Regions from separate parts of the Paenibacillus sp. FSL K6-2393 genome, predicted to be linked through region 1. Evidence: predicted binding sites of a transcription regulator. Region 1 holds the regulator's gene; the other holds the start of a gene.

Region 1 (9,614 bases):
GCTGAGCACTTGGATGACACGCTCAATTTCTTTGCTACGCCCAATGACTGGGTCAAGGTTATTCTCTCTGGCGTAAGCCGTGAGGTCACGTGCCAGACTGTCCAGTGTTGGTGTGCTGACATTGGCAGGTGTTCCATTATGACTGGATACAGCTTCACTGCTGCCAAGCAACTGTAACACTTGTTGACGTGCTTTGTTCAGGCTGATACCCAGGTTATTGAGCACACGTGCTGCAACACCCTCGCCTTCACGAATCAATCCGAGCAGGATATGCTCTGTGCCTACATAGGTATGGCCCAATTTACGAGCTTCATCCATAGACAGTTCAATTACTTTTTTCGCACGTGGCGTATATGCAATGTTGGTAGGTTGCTCTTGGCCACGGCCAATCAGCGTTTCTACTTCATCCTGAATTTTTTCCAATCCGAGTCCCAGGCCGATCAGTGCTTTGGCAGCGATGCCTTCGCCTTCACGAATGAGGCCGAGCAAAATATGCTCAGTACCGATGTTATTATGACCGAGACGGACAGCTTCTTCCTGCGCGAGTGCGAGCACCTTTTGGGCCCGTTCCGTAAATCTTCCAAACATCATATCTCCTGCACCTCCATGGTTTTGGATAAAACGAGGGTCATGTAATAAAATAACCGTCGTATTCTTCATATCATTTTTGTTTGCAGCCGTGCTGCGAATAAAGTCATTTGGCATTCGTACATGCCTTATTTATTATATAAAAGCCGCAATGCGGCATGAAACCATAATTCAATACAATATCAGGCTAAGCTAGGACTGCTTCGCTGCATTGATCGTATCACGAATCAACTGAGCACGATAGATGTCACGCTCATCTGTGCGCATATCTTCCCCGAATGTTTTCTGCAAAAATCCCGGCTGTGTCATCACATTCAACTCATTCATTACCGTGATGGACAATCCATCCAGTAAGCCGAGATCCACGCCAAGGCGTACATCCGATAAGCGCTGTGCAGCTTCCTTGGAATCAACAATAGCTGCATGAGACAATATGCCGTAAGAACGCATGACACGATCCGTAATCCGAAGTCTGGAGTCGGTAATTAACCGTTCTCTGGCTGTACGCTCATGACCTATCATCTGTAATACAACACCATGCAGGTTCTCGATGACTTCCTGTTCGGTCTGTCCCAATGTAATCTGGTTCGAGATCTGGAACAGGTTACCCATCGCCTCACTGCCTTCACCATATATCCCCCTTACAGTTAATCCCACTTGGGAAACTGCGGTTAGAATACGGCCTATCTGTTGCGTCATCACTAGGGCAGGCAAGTGCATCATAACCGATGCTCTAACACCTGTACCTACATTGGTAGGACAACTGGTTAAGTATCCTCTGCGATCATCAAAAGCATAGTCCACGTGCGCTTCAAAAGCATCATCTATTGCGGAAGCTTTCTCCCAGGCTTCTTTCACCTGGAACCCCGGATAGAGGCACTGGATACGAAGATGATCCTCTTCATTAATCATAATACTGACCGACTCATCCTCACTGAGAATAACCGCACCATTCCTGGATTCATTCGCAAGACTTGGACTGATGAGATGTTTCTCCACCAGCACCCGTTTGTCGAGTTCGTCAATATCGATCAGATCCAACGTATGAAAATCCCCAAAGGCATGAACGTCATCGTATTGAAGTACTTCGCTCAGCTTATTCAGCACCTCTTCCGATTGCTCATTGGAAGCCAGCATCGGAAACGGAACATGCTGAAGGTTGCGTGCAATCCGGACACGGCTGCTAATGACAATTTCGGAATCAGCCGCATCACTGCGCATCCAGTCGCTGAGCGCCTTCTCTGTAAAGCGCAGATTAGGCATTACGCATCCCTCCTACTCATGACAAACTTTACTCCTGAGCTATTCCTTTTTCAAGTCCTCTGATCTGGTCACGGATCTGAGCCGCCTCTTCAAATTCCTCTTGCGCGATGCTCTCCTGGAGCTCACGCTTCAGATCAGCGATTTGCCGTTTCACCTTGATGCGACCACCAGCTCGTGCAGGCACTTTGCCTACATGGGACGTACTACCATGAACCCGCTTGAACAAAGGGTCCAGACGGCTGTCAAAATATTTATAACATGAACTGCAGCCAAATCGGCCTATCTTGCTGAATTGTGAGTACGTCATACCACACTCTTCACACTGAAGTGCTTTTGCAGGTGGTGTTCCTGCCGATCCACTTTTGCTGGCTGGATCAAAATCAAGCAATCCGGACAACAAGTTGTGAATGGAAAACCCGCCTGCTGTTCCAGGGATCATTTCCCCTTTTTCACGGGCACATGACTCACAAATATGGAATTCCGTCTTCTCTCCATTTACGATTTTCGTAAAATGAAGTGTCGCCGGACGTTTATTGCATTCTTGGCACAGCATATTGATGTACCTCCTTTGACCCCGATAGTTTTCATTTACCGAGCAAAGATATTAACATCGCCTTCAACATTCTGGCACGAATTTGATCCCGGTAAGGAAGTTTGACTAATATAACCTCTCTAGATACAGCAGCTCGCATCAACCCGGCTTCCCGCTTGCTCAAGAAGCGTGCTTCTTCCAATTGATAGATCAAACCTTCGGCAGCTGTCTGCCCGATCTCTTCACCAATACTATGGTGCAAATGATTATGCAGAGCTGATTGGGCCGGTAATTCAATGCGCTGTATGCGAACATAACCACCACCGCCGCGTTTACTCTCTACCAGGTATCCCTTCTCGAGTGTAAAACGTGTGCTGATGACATAATTGATCTGGGAAGGTACACATGAGAATTGATCTGCCAGATCATTACGCTGAATTTCAACCATTCCTTCGGGACTTTCATGCAAAATACTCTTCAGATATCGTTCGATAATATCAGAGATATTACGCATCCAATCATCCTCCACTGTCTGAAACGTTAAGTCAATAAGGACCCACACGCCCCCACAGAGTACACCTTCTCTACCCATTTAACCAATCAGGAAAACAGCGAATCTTGCTTCCACAGGTATCAACAGGAGAGCGAAGGAAGCACGAAGGTCCTTTAATATTCCCTTGATCCTCCGATGAGATGAATCCCGTATATTGGCGATCATGCATCAGATTGTTGAAAGAAAGCTACTTAAGTATTAAACCTTTAGTTGACTTTGACTTTCTTTGACTTTATAACCATTATAGCATATTTTGTGGTTTTGCCAAGTGGGGTCACTATTCATTTTTTACGATTTTACACGAAATATTCCCCAGACACAAAAAAACCTCCCCAAAATTGCTGGAGAAGTCCATTTGTCTTTCGATCACGCCATATTTCTATATAAGCTAATCAAGTTAAATGGAGCAGTGGGAATAGTCATCAGAAGAAATCGAGCAAATAGGTTTCCCGTTCAGGAATCGCTTGTTCCAAAGCCTTAATTGCTGCTTCTGGTCCGTGAATTCTTCCGATCCGTGCCATTTCCGTTGGTCTGCGATACCCCATCAGCACTGCGGTAAGGGATTGAATATCCACCTTAATGGTCTGATCATCAGTAATTGGTTCTGAAGTTTTCCATATGGACGCTGTTCCATTCATCGCTACGTTTAATTGCCATACTCCTTCATTCCACGGAGCGTGGGTATCCTCTACCTGTAGAACAATCTGCACCGGTGAGTCCTGGCTTGCAAATGGATACTGGGATATAAACTGCTCTACACTAACGATACGCGCCATAAAATAAGGTACGATTTCTTGCTGAATCCGTGGGTTATCCAATTGGAAAGCAAGCGTATCACTGGCTGGTGCCTGCAACGTAACTTCCTGAATCATGGAATCATGGTTAGCAATGAAGGTCCACAGCCCTTGCCTAGCCTCTTCATTCAGATAGATGATCTCTTTAATGGTAAACTTATTTTCCTTAACCTCATATAAAAGATAACCTTGTGCTGCATCAGCTTCATCGTAATATACAGCCTTCTGGCTGGTCCCATTAACAAGAACTGAATTCTCCCACCTTGCATCATCCCGAACCAGAGTTCCGTTATAACGCTCAGCATAAGCACTGTATACTTCCTTTAATATGCTGAGACCTGGATCCCCACGCCGAATCGTTCCAGGTGTCGCCTTTTTCAGAGGCAAATGAGCTGTAGGTACTTTATAACGTTTAAATTCAACATAAGTCTCCCATCCATACTTCCGATAGAAACCAAAAGAGAATGGATGCAAGAACGATATACTTTGTTTGTTACGATTCATTTCTTCCAATGCATGCTTCAGCAGACCCGCTACCCAGCCTTTGCGTCTATACTCTGGCCAGGTGGCTACACCTGCAATACCGCCCATCTCGAACGATCTGCCATGAATATAGGTTTGAAAAGGGATTATGTGAAGTTTGGCTCCTAGCTGCCCGTCCTCATATACACCCCATATATCCTGTGACGAAAATTGACTCCGCCGTTTTTCTTTTTGTTCCTCACTCATTACCACCTGAAAAGCATATTCGGAGAGTGCCATAGCCGGTTCAAAATCATCTACCGTCAATTTCTGAATTTCCATGTCGTCCTACACCCCATTCGCTAGAGTTATTATCAATCCAAATCATGGCCTGATATGTGATATATGTACCCCTTAGAGTGTGTCAGAGGATTCTTACAAAGTCAAATAAGAGATGCTTACGCATCCCCTTAAATAAACAAATAAAAACCACCACCGAATAACATCGGCAGTGGTTCTTCGCTTGGCGGCGTCCTACTCTCCCAGGACCCTGCGGTCCAAGTACCATCGGCGCTAGAGGGCTTAACGGTCGTGTTCGGGATGGGTACGTGTGGAACCCCTCCGCCATCGCCACCAAACGCGTAGCTTACATTTCAGAGTGTTGTTCTCTGAAAACTAGATTCGAAACGAAACATGCGAATTATCACTTGCTATTGGATAAGCCCTCGACCGATTAGTACTGGTCAGCTCCATGCATTGCTGCACTTCCACCCCCAGCCTATCTACCTCGTCGTCTTCAAGGGGTCTTACATACTGGGAAATCTCATCTTGAGGGGGGCTTCACGCTTAGATGCTTTCAGCGTTTATCCCGTCCGTACATAGCTACCCAGCGGTGCTCCTGGCGGAACAACTGGTACACCAGCGGTACGTCCATCCCGGTCCTCTCGTACTAAGGACAGCTCCTCTCAAATTTCCTACGCCCACGACAGATAGGGACCGAACTGTCTCACGACGTTCTGAACCCAGCTCGCGTACCGCTTTAATGGGCGAACAGCCCAACCCTTGGGACCTACTTCAGCCCCAGGATGCGATGAGCCGACATCGAGGTGCCAAACCTCCCCGTCGATGTGGACTCTTGGGGGAGATAAGCCTGTTATCCCCAGGGTAGCTTTTATCCGTTGAGCGATGGCCCTTCCATGCGGTACCACCGGATCACTAAGCCCGACTTTCGTCCCTGCTCGACTTGTAGGTCTCGCAGTCAAGCTCCCTTATGCCTTTGCACTCTTCGAATGATTTCCAACCATTCTGAGGGAACCTTTGGGCGCCTCCGTTACTCTTTAGGAGGCGACCGCCCCAGTCAAACTGCCCACCTGACACTGTCCCCGCACCGGATTACGGTACCAGGTTAGAACCTAGATACGATCAGGGTGGTATCCCAACGTTGCCTCCACGCAAGCTGGCGCTCACGTTTCAAAGGCTCCCACCTATCCTGTACAGATCGTACCCAAATTCAATATCAAGCTGCAGTAAAGCTCCATGGGGTCTTTCCGTCTTGTCGCGGGTAACCTGCATCTTCACAGGTATTAAAATTTCACCGGATCTCTCGTTGAGACAGCGCCCAAGTCGTTACGCCATTCGTGCGGGTCAGAATTTACCTGACAAGGAATTTCGCTACCTTAGGACCGTTATAGTTACGGCCGCCGTTTACTGGGGCTTCGGTTCACAGCTTCGGGATTGCTCCCTAACCACTCCCCTTAACCTTCCAGCACCGGGCAGGCGTCAGCCCGTATACTTCGCCTTACGGCTTCGCACAGACCTGTGTTTTTGCTAAACAGTCGCTTGGGCCTTTTCACTGCGGCCCCCTCGTGCTATTCACACTACCGGGGCACCCCTTCTCCCGAAGTTACGGGGTCATTTTGCCGAGTTCCTTAACGAGAGTTCTTCCGCGCGCCTTAGAATACTCTTCTCGCCTACCTGTGTCGGTTTGCGGTACGGGCACCTTCACCTGGCTAGAGGCTTTTCTTGGCAGTGTGAGATCATGACCTTCGCTACTATAATTTTCGCTCCCCATCACAGCTCAGCCTTAATGATGTGCGGATTTGCCTACACATCAGCCTCACTGCTTAGACGGACATCCATCAGTCCGCGTCACTACCCTACTGCGTCCCCCCATTGCTCATAACGGCTTACGGTGGTACAGGAATTTCGACCTGTTGTCCTTCGACTACGCCTTTCGGCCTCGCCTTAGGTCCCGACTTACCCTGAGCGGACGAGCCTTCCTCAGGAACCCTTAGGCTTTCGGCGGATCAGATTCTCACTGATCTTTTCGTTACTCATACCGGCATTCTCACTTGTATAATGTCCAGCGCTCCTTACGGTACACCTTCAACCCTTATACAACGCTCCCCTACCCCTGATGCAAAGCATCAAGCCATAGCTTCGGTGGTGTGTTTAGCCCCGTTACATTTTCGGCGCAGAGTCACTCGACCAGTGAGCTATTACGCACTCTTTCAATGGTGGCTGCTTCTAAGCCAACATCCTGGTTGTCTGTGCAACTCCACATCCTTTCCCACTTAACACACACTTGGGGACCTTAGCTGATGGTCTGGGCTGTTTCCCTTTTGACAATGGATCTTAGCACTCACTGTCTGACTCCCGGAAGTAAGTCTATGGCATTCGGAGTTTGACTGAGCTTGGTAACCCTTGCGGGCCCCGCACCCAATCAGTGCTCTACCTCCACGACTCTGTTTTCCGAGGCTAGCCCTAAAGCTATTTCGGGGAGAACCAGCTATCTCCGAGTTCGATTGGAATTTCTCCGCTACCCCCACCTCATCCCCGCATTTTTCAACATGCGTGGGTTCGGGCCTCCAGTGCGTGTTACCGCACCTTCACCCTGGACAGGGGTAGATCACCCGGTTTCGGGTCTACGTCCACGTACTAAGTCGCCCTATTCAGACTCGCTTTCGCTGCGGCTCCGGCTCTTCACCTTAACCTTGCACGGGAACGTAACTCGCCGGTTCATTCTACAAAAGGCACGCCATCACCCCTAAAACGGGCTCTGACTTTTTGTAAGCACACGGTTTCAGGTTCTATTTCACTCCCCTTCCGGGGTGCTTTTCACCTTTCCCTCACGGTACTGCTTCACTATCGGTCGCTAGGAAGTATTTAGCCTTGGCAGATGGTCCTGCCGGATTCATACGGGGTTTCACGTGCCCCGCACTACTCGGGATCCGTCTCGGAGGGAACAGACTTTCAACTACAGGGCTTTTACCTTCTTTGGCGGGCCTTTCCAGACCTCTTCGCTTAACCGGTTCCTTTGTAACTCCATGTGAGACGTCCCACAACCCCAAAGAGCAAGCTCTCTGGTTTGGGCTTCTCCGCGTTCGCTCGCCGCTACTGACGGAATCACTATTGTTTTCTCTTCCTCAGGGTACTTAGATGTTTCAGTTCCCCTGGTATGCCTCTACATAACCTATGTATTCAGTTATGAGTAACTGGAAATTACCCCAGCTGGGTTTCCCCATTCGGACACCCCCGGATCAAAGCTTGCTTACAGCTCCCCGAGGCAGTTTCGTTGTTCGCCACGTCCTTCATCGGCTCCTAGCGCCTAGGCATCCTCCGTGTGCTCTTAGTAGCTTAACCATTTTGTTCCGGTTTCGGTCGCTCGCTTCCCTTGGTTTGGACTGCGTCCAAATCCAAAAGTCGCTCTCACCCGATACCATCACAAAAGCAATTTAACTACCTTTATACACTTGACTTGTTTGCACAAGTTCAGCTTAAAGGAATGTTCTAATTCGCGTTTGTTTCGTTTCGATATCTAGTTTTCAAAGAACAAGCCAAATAGATGAAATTGTTTGGTGGAGCCAAGCGGGATCGAACCGCTGACCTCCTGCTTGCAAGGCAGGCGCTCTCCCAGCTGAGCTATGGCCCCTCAAATTCCATCAAAACTGAACAAATGGATAAGTAACTGTGTTGCTGTTGCAGGTTCTAAGAACCTGCTTATTTGAATGTTTCCGTTGCAGGAAACGATTCTCCATAGAAAGGAGGTGATCCAGCCGCACCTTCCGATACGGCTACCTTGTTACGACTTCACCCCAATCATCTATCCCACCTTCGGCGGCTGGCTCCTTGCGGTTACCCCACCGACTTCGGGTGTTATAAACTCTCGTGGTGTGACGGGCGGTGTGTACAAGACCCGGGAACGTATTCACCGCGGCATGCTGATCCGCGATTACTAGCAATTCCGACTTCATGCAGGCGAGTTGCAGCCTGCAATCCGAACTGAGACCGGCTTTGTTGGGATTGGCTCCATCTCGCGATTTCGCAGCCCGTTGTACCGGCCATTGTAGTACGTGTGTAGCCCAGGTCATAAGGGGCATGATGATTTGACGTCATCCCCACCTTCCTCCGGTTTGTCACCGGCAGTCTATCTAGAGTGCCCACCCGAAGTGCTGGCAACTAAATATAAGGGTTGCGCTCGTTGCGGGACTTAACCCAACATCTCACGACACGAGCTGACGACAACCATGCACCACCTGTCTCCTCTGTCCCGAAGGAAAGGTACATCTCTGTACCGGTCAGAGGGATGTCAAGACCTGGTAAGGTTCTTCGCGTTGCTTCGAATTAAACCACATACTCCACTGCTTGTGCGGGTCCCCGTCAATTCCTTTGAGTTTCAGTCTTGCGACCGTACTCCCCAGGCGGAGTGCTTAATGTGTTAACTTCGGCACCAAGGGTATCGAAACCCCTAACACCTAGCACTCATCGTTTACGGCGTGGACTACCAGGGTATCTAATCCTGTTTGCTCCCCACGCTTTCGCGCCTCAGCGTCAGTTACAGCCCAGAGAGTCGCCTTCGCCACTGGTGTTCCTCCACATATCTACGCATTTCACCGCTACACGTGGAATTCCACTCTCCTCTTCTGCACTCAAGTCACCCAGTTTCCAGTGCGATCCGGGGTTGAGCCCCGGGATTAAACACCAGACTTAAATGACCGCCTGCGCGCGCTTTACGCCCAATAATTCCGGACAACGCTTGCCCCCTACGTATTACCGCGGCTGCTGGCACGTAGTTAGCCGGGGCTTTCTTCTCAGGTACCGTCACCTTGAGAGCAGTTACTCTCCCAAGCGTTCTTCCCTGGCAACAGAGCTTTACGATCCGAAAACCTTCATCACTCACGCGGCATTGCTCCGTCAGGCTTTCGCCCATTGCGGAAGATTCCCTACTGCTGCCTCCCGTAGGAGTCTGGGCCGTGTCTCAGTCCCAGTGTGGCCGATCACCCTCTCAGGTCGGCTACGCATCGTCGCCTTGGTGAGCCGTTACCCCACCAACTAGCTAATGCGCCGCAGGCCCATCCCCAAGTGACAGATTGCTCCGTCTTTCCAGTTTCCTTCAGGCGAAGAAAACAATTATTCGGTATTA
Region 2 (9,614 bases), on a different contig from region 1:
CTGCAGAGGTTCAGGGAGTACAACAGAACGTGATTAATGTTGTGGGTAAAGGTGAGATTCAGGTGAAACCTGATATCGCTTATCTATCCATTGGTGTGAACAGTACTGCAGAGACAGCTGCATCTGCTCAAAAAGCGAATGCTGCGAAAGTTCAAAAGGTATCCAACTTGCTGAAGAATACGTGGAAGATCAGTGCAGACGACATTCAAACGAGTCAGTTCTCTGTACAACCCAACTATACGTATAGCGAAAAAGACGGACAACAAATTAAAGGATACACAGCGCATCATACGCTGACTGTCACATATCGTGAGATGGATAAGATCGGCGAGTTGCTCGATGCTGCTTCGGGGGCAGGTGCCAACAACATTGAAAACGTGCGCTTTACTGTAGAAAATCCGGAAAGTTATGAGTCCCAAGTGATTGAGAAAGCTGTTGCCAATGCAGATGTGAAAGCTGGCGCCATTGCAAAAGCAGTTAAACGTCAACTCGGTGCTGTTCTTTCCGTGAGCCAAGGTGATGCCAATGTGCCTGTATTCTATGCAAGTGAGGCGTTGATGTCCAAAGCACAAGATACAGCAGGTGGCACTGAGATTGAAACAGGCCAGGTTAAAGTAAGCACAATCCTGAATATCACGTATGAAATGAAATAAACAAGAGTGAACTAGGATTGTAAACTCAAGTAACCTTTTCATGAGTCATTTGAAGGGGTACAACGAAATAATGACAAAGACTTTGTCCTGTGGACAGAGTCTTTTTTTGTTGGAAAAGCAAACTTTGATGAAGTTGGAGAAGAGGGTACCTTTTGAAGCTACATGAAATGCTGGTTATTGGTATCTTTTTTGTATAGTTGTTCGTGACAAAAAGGTCATATCCCCTTATATTTTCGGTCTGATATTCATCAACATTGTAACTCGAGCTGTAAACCTTTCCGAAATCGGGTTAATTATAATAGAGAGGTGAGCGTATGAGATATGCGATCAGATCAGGATTACATACGCAATGATCCCTAATTGTGAATTCAGAGAGGAGTTTTATATATGACATCATGGAAAAAATGGACAAGTGCATTGCTTGCAGCAGGAATTATTGTAGGTAGCGGTTCGGTATGGCAGGATAGTTCGGTTCAGGCAGCATCGGTATCCTCGAAAGTGACAACCCCGGCTGAGGTAACTCTGAAATCGGGTGGAAAAACACTGACTCAAAAAGGACTTCTTCAAGGTGGCTCAACTTGGGTTTCTCTTACGGCAGTTAAAGATGTGGCAGGTGGAACCCTGAAATATGATGCAAAAACCAAGTCATATACGGTAACAGCAGCCAACAATGCGATGACCGTTAGCCTGATGGATGGACAGCCAAACGTTTATATTAACGGATATTACCCTCAGGTGGAAGCGAAATTGATTCAGGGTCGATTGTATATTCCATTCTCGGCAATGAGAGATTATCTGGGTGTACAGGGGAATTGGGATGGCAAAACCAAAACGTTGACACTTAGCAAGGTGAAACAAAATAACGTGAAAATTAAAGCGGCAACAGTTAATGTCACTGTGAAAAACGCTGAAGTAGATGTTCAATATCCACAGGTGAGTGGACTTGCCAGCAAAGAAGCTGAAGCGGCGATCAACAAAGTGCTCAAAGACGAAGTGGATGCTTATGTAGCTGACTTCAAGAAACAGACATCTGAATTCGGCGGTGCAACAGCCAACCGTCCATATGCATTTGAGAGCTCTTATGTAGTGACGTACAATGAAAAAGGCGTGTTGGGACTTATTACACAACGATACGAAGATTATGCTGGCGCTCATGGTATGACATACCGTACGGGCCACACCTTTGCACTGGACACAGGCAAGGAGCTCACGTTAGATGATGTGCTGCAAAATAATAAAACCATGCGCGAAACGTTGGGTAAAAAAGTGGGCGAGCAACTGAAAGCCCGCGGTGGATACCTTGATGGGTATAAAGGGTTCAATAAAGATCAGGATTTCTATGTGACACCAACGGGTGTGGTTGTGTTCTTCCAGCTGTATGAGTATACGGCGTACGCAGAGGGATTCCCTGAAATGCCATTTACGTATAAAGAGATTCTCCCTAAAGGCACAGAACCATTTAGCAATGTAACGGGAACCAAATAAAGAATCATTATTGTGCACTGATCAGTTATCTTTCTTATAAAATGAAAAAAAGAAGCCCACATCATGATTATGATGTGGGCTTCTTCTCGTATAGACAACACAATGAGGTGTTGCTGATTACGTTAGGTGTTATTATGTCAACGCGTAGACCGTGGTCTACGTCACACTTAGATACCTTGGGAACCTACGTTTTCAATAACTTTATCAATGATACCGTAATCGGCAGCTTCAGCAGCGCTCATGAAGTAGTCACGATCTGTATCTTTCTCAATCCGCTCAAGCGGTTGACCTGAACGCTCAGAGATGATGCGGTTCAAGGTATCACGCATTTTCAGGATGCGGCGAGCACGAATTTCGATGTCTGAAGCTTGACCTTGAGCACCACCAAGTGGTTGGTGAATCATGATCTCACTGTTAGGCAACGCAAAACGTTTACCTTTTGCACCGGCATTCAGCAAGAATGCGCCCATGGAAGCCGCCATACCTACACAGATGGTAGATACATCCGGTTTGATGAATTGCATTGTATCGTAAATGGCCATACCGGCTGTAATCGATCCGCCTGGGCTGTTAATGTATAAGTGAATGTCTTTCTCCGGATCTTCCGCAGCCAGGAACAACATCTGTGCCATAATGGCATTAGCCACTACGTCATTAACATCGCTACCAAGGAAAATAATACGATCCTTCAGCAATCTGGAGTAGATGTCGTAGGCGCGCTCACCCCGGTTGCTCTGTTCAACGACCATTGGAATAAAACTCACGTGAAAAACCTCCTTGGAATGTAAATGTTATTGGTGTTTATAATTAAACTGTTACCGTATTACCCACATAATAAACAATTCCAAACAAAAAGTCAAAGAAAGTCAAACTAACTTACAAAAAAAAGAAACCTTTCCGGTTTCATTGGTTAAATGGGTTATGAGCTGTTAAATAAAAATGGCGCGCCCGCCAAGAATCGAACTTGGATCTCAGGCTTCGGAGGCCTACGTCATATCCATTGGACCACGGGCGCACATTATGTGACAGCAATATTGATTATAGCTCATGAAATATTTAATTGCAAGCAGTTCGTTGTGGTATTGGTTTGGATTAACCCAAAAATGATCATGATGAAGAAGAGTGGATAAAGAGTGCATTTAAGTAAATGCTATTAGAGGTTTTGGACATGCCGTATGAAATGTGTTTCTGAGCGATATGTAGATGGAATTCTTTCGTTTCTTCTATATATGGTATGTATGAGCTAGTCCTTGATCATGGAAGTCTAGGATTGTGAAAATAGGCGCGTACAAACGCTGAATACGTGTCGAAATAACACGTTGAAACACTTGCATGTCACGTCAGTTTTAGGTAGAATAGACGTGGGACTTAAAAAGTTAACCCGGGACGTTTTAGGGCCACGAAAGAGAGCTTAGAACGAGAACTTGCGGGAGTGGAAAGCATGCGAACGATTTTAGAAGTACAAAAGCAGCTTCTGCCTGATCTCATGGATATCTTAAAAAAGAGGTATACGATTCTGCAACAGATCATGTTATCGGATGTGATCGGACGGAGAACGTTAGCTAATTCCATGCAGATGACCGAGCGGGTTCTGAGGGCTGAGACCGATCTGTTAAAGGCTCAGGGACTTATTGAAATTGACAGTGCAGGGATGAAGATCAGCGAGGCAGGGTATGATTTGCTGCAGCAGTTAGAGCCCGTAGCCAAAGAGTTGTTCGGATTATCCGAGCTGGAAGAGCGCATCAAGCAAGCCTACGGTCTGCAAAAGGTAGTTGTGGTTCCTGGTGATTCGGACGTTTCTCCATTTGCCAAAAGGGAACTGGGCAGAGCCGGAGCGAAGGCTCTCGGCAATATCATGAGTGACAACGACGTTGTCGCCGTTACTGGCGGATCAACAACGGCCGAAGTCGCAGAGCAACTGACTCCGCCAACATCGCTCAAAGGTGTCTGGTTCGTACCGGCACGCGGTGGACTTGGAGAAAGCCTTGAAATTCAGGCAAATACGATTGCATCCACAATGGCAAAACGGGTAGGAGCGCAATACAAACTCCTGCATGTACCGGATTTGCTAAGTGATCATGCCTATGAATCATTAATCCAGGACCCCAGTGTTCAGGAGATTCTGCAGCTGATTCGGCAATCGCGCATTGTTATTCATGGAATTGGTGATGCCGTGGAGATGGCGACAAGACGTAAACTTGCGACGGAGATTATAGATGAACTTCAGGAGCAAGGAGCCGTATCTGAATCTTTCGGTTATTACTTTAACGATCAGGGTAAGGTGGTACATACCATGCTTACACTGGGTATGCGACTTCAGGATATTGAACGAACCGATGTTGTGATTGGAATTGCAGGTGGCAAAAGCAAAGCTGCTGCTATACATTCCGTGTTGCGATTTGGTCAGGAAGATATTCTGATTATTGATGAGGCTGCTGCCGAAGTCATCGTTGCTGAAATGGAATAAGGGTTTACTTTGCAACACAACAATTGTTGTCTTGACGGACTTCACCGTCTGTCTTGAATATATAAGTTTCATAAAAAATTAATCAAAACTTGGGAGGAACTTACTCATGATTAAAGTAGGTATTAACGGTTTTGGACGTATTGGACGCTTGGCATTCCGCCGTATTCAAAATGTAGAGGGCATCGAGGTAGTAGCAATCAACGACTTGACTGACGCTAAAATGCTCGCTCATTTGCTCAAATATGATACAACTCAAGGTCGCTTCGATGGCGATGTTGAAGTACACGATGGCTTCTTCAAAGTGAACGGCAAAGAAGTTAAAGTATTGGCTAACCGTAACCCGGAAGAACTTCCTTGGGGCGACCTGGGCGTAGATATCGTTCTGGAATGTACTGGTTTCTTCACAACTAAAGAAGCAGCTGAGAAACACTTGAAAGGTGGAGCTAAGAAAGTTGTTATCTCCGCACCAGCTACTGGCGACATGAAAACCATCGTTTACAACGTAAACCATGAAATCCTCGACGGTACTGAAACTGTAATCTCCGGCGCATCTTGCACAACAAACTGCCTGGCACCTATGGCAAAAACACTGCAAGACAAATTCGGAATCGTTCAAGGTTTGATGACTACAATTCATGCTTACACTGGCGACCAAAACACGTTGGATGCTCCACACCCTAAAGGTGACTTCCGTCGTGCTCGCGCAGCAGCTGAAAACATCATCCCTAACACAACTGGTGCTGCTAAAGCAATCGGTCTGGTAATTCCAGAACTGCAAGGTAAATTGGATGGTGCAGCTCAACGTGTACCAGTAGCTACTGGTTCCCTGACTGAACTCGTAACAGTTCTGGGTAAAAAAGTTACTGCTGAAGAAGTTAACGCAGTAATGAAAGAAGCTTCCGATCCACAAACTTTCGGATACACTGAAGACGAAATCGTATCTTCCGACATCCAAGGTATCACTTTCGGTTCCCTGTTTGATGCAACTCAAACTAAAGTTCTGACTGTTGGCGACCAACAATTGGTTAAAACTGTAGCTTGGTATGACAATGAAATGTCCTACACTGCACAATTGGTTCGCACTTTGGAGCACTTTGCAAAAATGATTAAGTAATATCTGCAATAACATAGAGCGGAAACAGATGCTATATTGTTTCCGCTCTTTATATATCAATATTTTGCAAATTTCTCAAAAACACCAGGATTGACAAGGGATTTCAGCCCTTGATGGGTCCACCAAATACATGGGTGCGGAGGAAATACAGATGAACAAAAAAAGTGTACGCGATATCGAATTGACAGGAAAACGGGCTTTTGTCCGTGTAGATTTCAATGTGCCGCTCGAAGATGGTAAAATTACAGATGACAAACGTATTCGTGCAACGCTTCCTACAATCAACTTCTTGATTGAAAAAGGCGCTAAAGTCATTTTGGCAAGCCACATGGGTCGTCCTAACGGCGAAGTGGTTGAATCCTTGCGTTTGACTCCAGCAGCTGAGCGTTTGTCAGAATTGCTTGGTAAAACAGTTGTTAAAGCTGACGATTCTGTTGGTGACGCTGTTAAAGCTCAAATCGCTGAACTGAACAACGGCGACGTATTGTTGCTTGAAAACGTTCGTTTCCACGCAGGCGAAGAGAAAAACGATGCAGAACTCGCAAAACAATTTGCTGAACTGGCTGACGTTTTCGTTAACGATGCGTTTGGCGCGGCACACAGAGCACACGCTTCGACTGAAGGAATCGCTCACTTGCTTCCAGCAGTGTCCGGTTTGTTGATGGAGAAAGAACTTGAAGTGTTGGGTAAAGCAATTTCCAACCCTGAGCGTCCTTTCACAGCCATCATTGGTGGATCCAAAGTTAAGGACAAAATCGATGTAATCGACAACCTGCTGAACATTGCAGACAACGTGATCATCGGTGGCGGTCTGACTTACACGTTCTTGAAAGCACAAGGACATGAAATTGGACAATCCTTGTTGGATGATTCCAAACTTGATGTTGCTCTCGGTTTCATCGAAAAAGCGAAAAAACTGGGCAAAAACTTCTACCTGCCGGTAGATATCGTAGTGTCTGACGATTTCAGTGCGAAAGCAAACACACAAATCGTTGACATCGACGGCATCCCAGCAGATTGGGAAGGCATCGACATCGGTCCTAAAACACGTGAGATCTATGCTGACGTTATCAAAAACTCCAAATTGGTTGTGTGGAACGGACCAATGGGCGTATTTGAAATCGAGCCATTCTCCCACGGTACTCGTGCAGTAGCGGAAGCTTGCGCTGAGACAGAAGCTTACACTGTAATTGGTGGCGGTGACTCCGCAGCAGCAGCTGAGAAGTTCAAATTGGCTGACAAGATGAACCACATCTCTACAGGTGGCGGTGCATCGCTCGAGTTCATGGAAGGTAAAGTACTTCCAGGCGTAGTGGCATTGAACGACAAGTAAGTTTTAGTAGTCTATAGCATGAAGGAGTTGAAACCCATGAGAACACCGATTATCGCAGGTAACTGGAAAATGTTCAAAACGGTTTCCGAATCCAATGACTTCATTCAGGAAGTTAAAGGAAAAGCGGAAGTTGAAGGCGTGGAGACTGTAATCTGCGCACCGTTTACAAATCTGCCATCCCTGGTAGAAGCCGTTAAAGGCACAAACATCAAAATTGGTGCACAAAATCTTCATTTTGAAGATAACGGTGCATTCACAGGCGAAATCAGCGGTGTAATGCTGAAAGACCTGGGTGTGGATTATGTCATTATTGGTCACTCGGAGCGCCGTCAATATTTTGCGGAAACCGATGAGACTGTCAATAAAAAGTTGCATGCAGCATTCCGTCACGGATTGACTCCAATCTTTTGCCTTGGTGAGACGCTTGAAGAGCGTGAAGCGAACCAAACAAAAGACGTATGCAAAGTGCAAACAGTAGCTGCTTTTGCAGGTCTGTCTGCAGAGCAAGCGGCACAAGTTGTTATCGCTTATGAGCCAATCTGGGCGATTGGTACAGGCAAATCCTCGACTTCCCAAGATGCGAATGAAGTTATTGCTTACATCCGTACGCTGGTGAAGGATCTGTACAACGAGACGGTTGCGAATGCAGTTCGTATTCAATACGGCGGCAGTGTTAAACCGGAAAACGTAACAGAATACCTCGGACAAAGCGACATCGACGGCGCACTTGTTGGCGGTGCCAGCTTGCAGCCGGCTTCGTTCATCGCGCTTGTTGAGGGGGCGAAGTAAGATGACAGCTCCAAAACCTGTAGCACTGATCATCATGGATGGCTTTGGTCTGCGTAACACGGTGGAAGGCAATGCGGTAGCGCAAGCCAAGAAACCGAACTACGACCGTTTCATGAGCCAATTCCCACATACAACGCTCACTGCTTGCGGTGAAGCTGTAGGTTTGCCAGAAGGGCAAATGGGAAATTCCGAGGTGGGTCACCTGAACATTGGTGCCGGCCGGATCGTATACCAGGATTTGACCCGTATCTCCAAATCCATTCGTGACGGCGAGTTCTATGACAATGAAACACTTGTCAAAGCTGTTCGCGAAGCGAAACAAAGCGGCAAAAAGCTTCATCTCTACGGTTTGTTGTCCGATGGCGGCGTACATAGTCACATCGACCACCTGTTTGCTATGCTGGATCTGGCCAAAAAAGAAGGAATGAATGATGTATATATTCATGCCTTCATGGATGGCCGTGATGTTATGCCAGACAGTGGTAAAGACTTCATGCAGAAACTGATCGCTAAGATTGAAGAAGTCGGTGTAGGTAAAATCGCAACGGTTCAAGGTCGCTATTACGCGATGGACCGTGACAAACGTTGGGAACGGGTTGAGAAATCATACCGCGCCATCGTTTATGGAGATGGACCAAAATACACTGACCCACTCAAAGCGGTTGAAGAATCGTATGAGAAGTCCGTATTTGATGAATTCGTTGAACCAACGGTTATCGTCAAAGCGGATGGTGAGCCGGTAGGTTTGGTAGAGAGCGGCGATTCCGTTATCTTCCTCAACTTCCGTCCTGACCGTGCGATCCAGTTGTCGCAAGTATTCACCAACCAGGATTTCCGCGGTTTCGATCGTGGTCCGAAGTTCCCTGTAGGCTTGCACTTTGTATGCTTGACTTTGTTCAGTGAGACTGTTGAAGGTTATGTGGCTTATTCGCCGAAGAACCTCGACAACACGCTGGGTGAAGTTCTGGTACAAAACAATAAAAAACAACTGCGTATTGCAGAAACTGAGAAATACCCGCACGTTACCTTCTTCTTCAGCGGCGGTCGTGATGTGGAGCTTCCGGGCGAAACTCGCGTACTGATCAACTCACCAAAAGTTGCAACGTATGATCTGCAACCAGAGATGAGCGCGTATGAAGTGGCTGACGCATGTGTTCGCGAGATCGAAGCAGACAAACATGACGCCATCATTCTGAACTTTGCTAACCCTGACATGGTTGGACACTCCGGTATGCTGGAGCCTACCATCAAAGCGGTTGAGGTAACAGATGAGTGCATGGGCCGTGTTGTGGATGCAGTACTTGCCAAAGGCGGCGTTGTACTGATTACTGCGGATCATGGTAACGCGGATATGGTGTTCGATGAGCAAGGACGTCCGTTCACAGCTCATACAACGAATCCAGTTCCATTCATCGTTACGGATGCCAATGTAACCCTGCGTGAAGGCGGAATCCTGGCAGATATCGCGCCAACGATCCTTGACCTGATGCAATTGCCTAAACCGGAAGAAATGACAGGTACATCCGTCATCGCTACCCGTAAATAAGTTACGCAACAACATATATGAAATTGGGAAGTTTGGAGTTTACCCCCGAACGAAGGAAGCAGAAATTGTCCGAAGAAGCAAAGCGTTCGCCTTTATCACATGATTCCAACTTATGAAAATAAGTTCAAAGGAATCAGGGGATAACAGCGATCAGAGGACGATTCTGCTGACGTAGTGGAAAAGGGAAAACACAAGTGGTCCTAATTTATAATAAATTTAAATTTAAA

Evidence for each region. Region 1 encodes CtsR, which represses protease genes until heat stress. Its sites were predicted from a motif close to ATGGTCAATAAAGGTCAAACA; they were not measured.
Region 2: the regulator CtsR is predicted to act here: its motif matches at 2,991-3,011, upstream of clpP (ATP-dependent Clp endopeptidase proteolytic subunit ClpP).

The regions. Positions count from the first base shown of each region.
Region 1 is NZ_JBBOCU010000001.1:791,786-801,399, reverse strand. It holds gene MHI14_RS03340 (ATP-dependent Clp protease ATP-binding subunit) at 1-591, opposite strand, end outside; gene MHI14_RS03335 (protein arginine kinase) at 781-1,851, opposite strand; gene MHI14_RS03330 (UvrB/UvrC motif-containing protein) at 1,880-2,404, opposite strand; gene MHI14_RS03325 (CtsR family transcriptional regulator) at 2,436-2,897, opposite strand; gene MHI14_RS03320 (GNAT family N-acetyltransferase) at 3,359-4,534, opposite strand; rRNA gene rrf (5S ribosomal RNA) at 4,714-4,830, opposite strand; rRNA gene MHI14_RS03310 (23S ribosomal RNA) at 4,906-7,834, opposite strand; tRNA gene MHI14_RS03305 (tRNA-Ala) at 8,048-8,123, opposite strand; rRNA gene MHI14_RS03300 (16S ribosomal RNA) at 8,232-9,614, opposite strand, start outside.
Region 2 is NZ_JBBOCU010000002.1:164,431-174,044, forward strand. It holds gene MHI14_RS27895 (SIMPL domain-containing protein) at 1-653, shown strand, start outside; gene MHI14_RS27900 (stalk domain-containing protein) at 1,041-2,138, shown strand; gene clpP (ATP-dependent Clp endopeptidase proteolytic subunit ClpP) at 2,306-2,902, opposite strand; tRNA gene MHI14_RS27910 (tRNA-Arg) at 3,079-3,153, opposite strand; gene MHI14_RS27915 (sugar-binding transcriptional regulator) at 3,580-4,605, shown strand; gene gap (type I glyceraldehyde-3-phosphate dehydrogenase) at 4,712-5,719, shown strand; gene MHI14_RS27925 (phosphoglycerate kinase) at 5,871-7,052, shown strand; gene tpiA (triose-phosphate isomerase) at 7,089-7,841, shown strand; gene gpmI (2,3-bisphosphoglycerate-independent phosphoglycerate mutase) at 7,843-9,387, shown strand.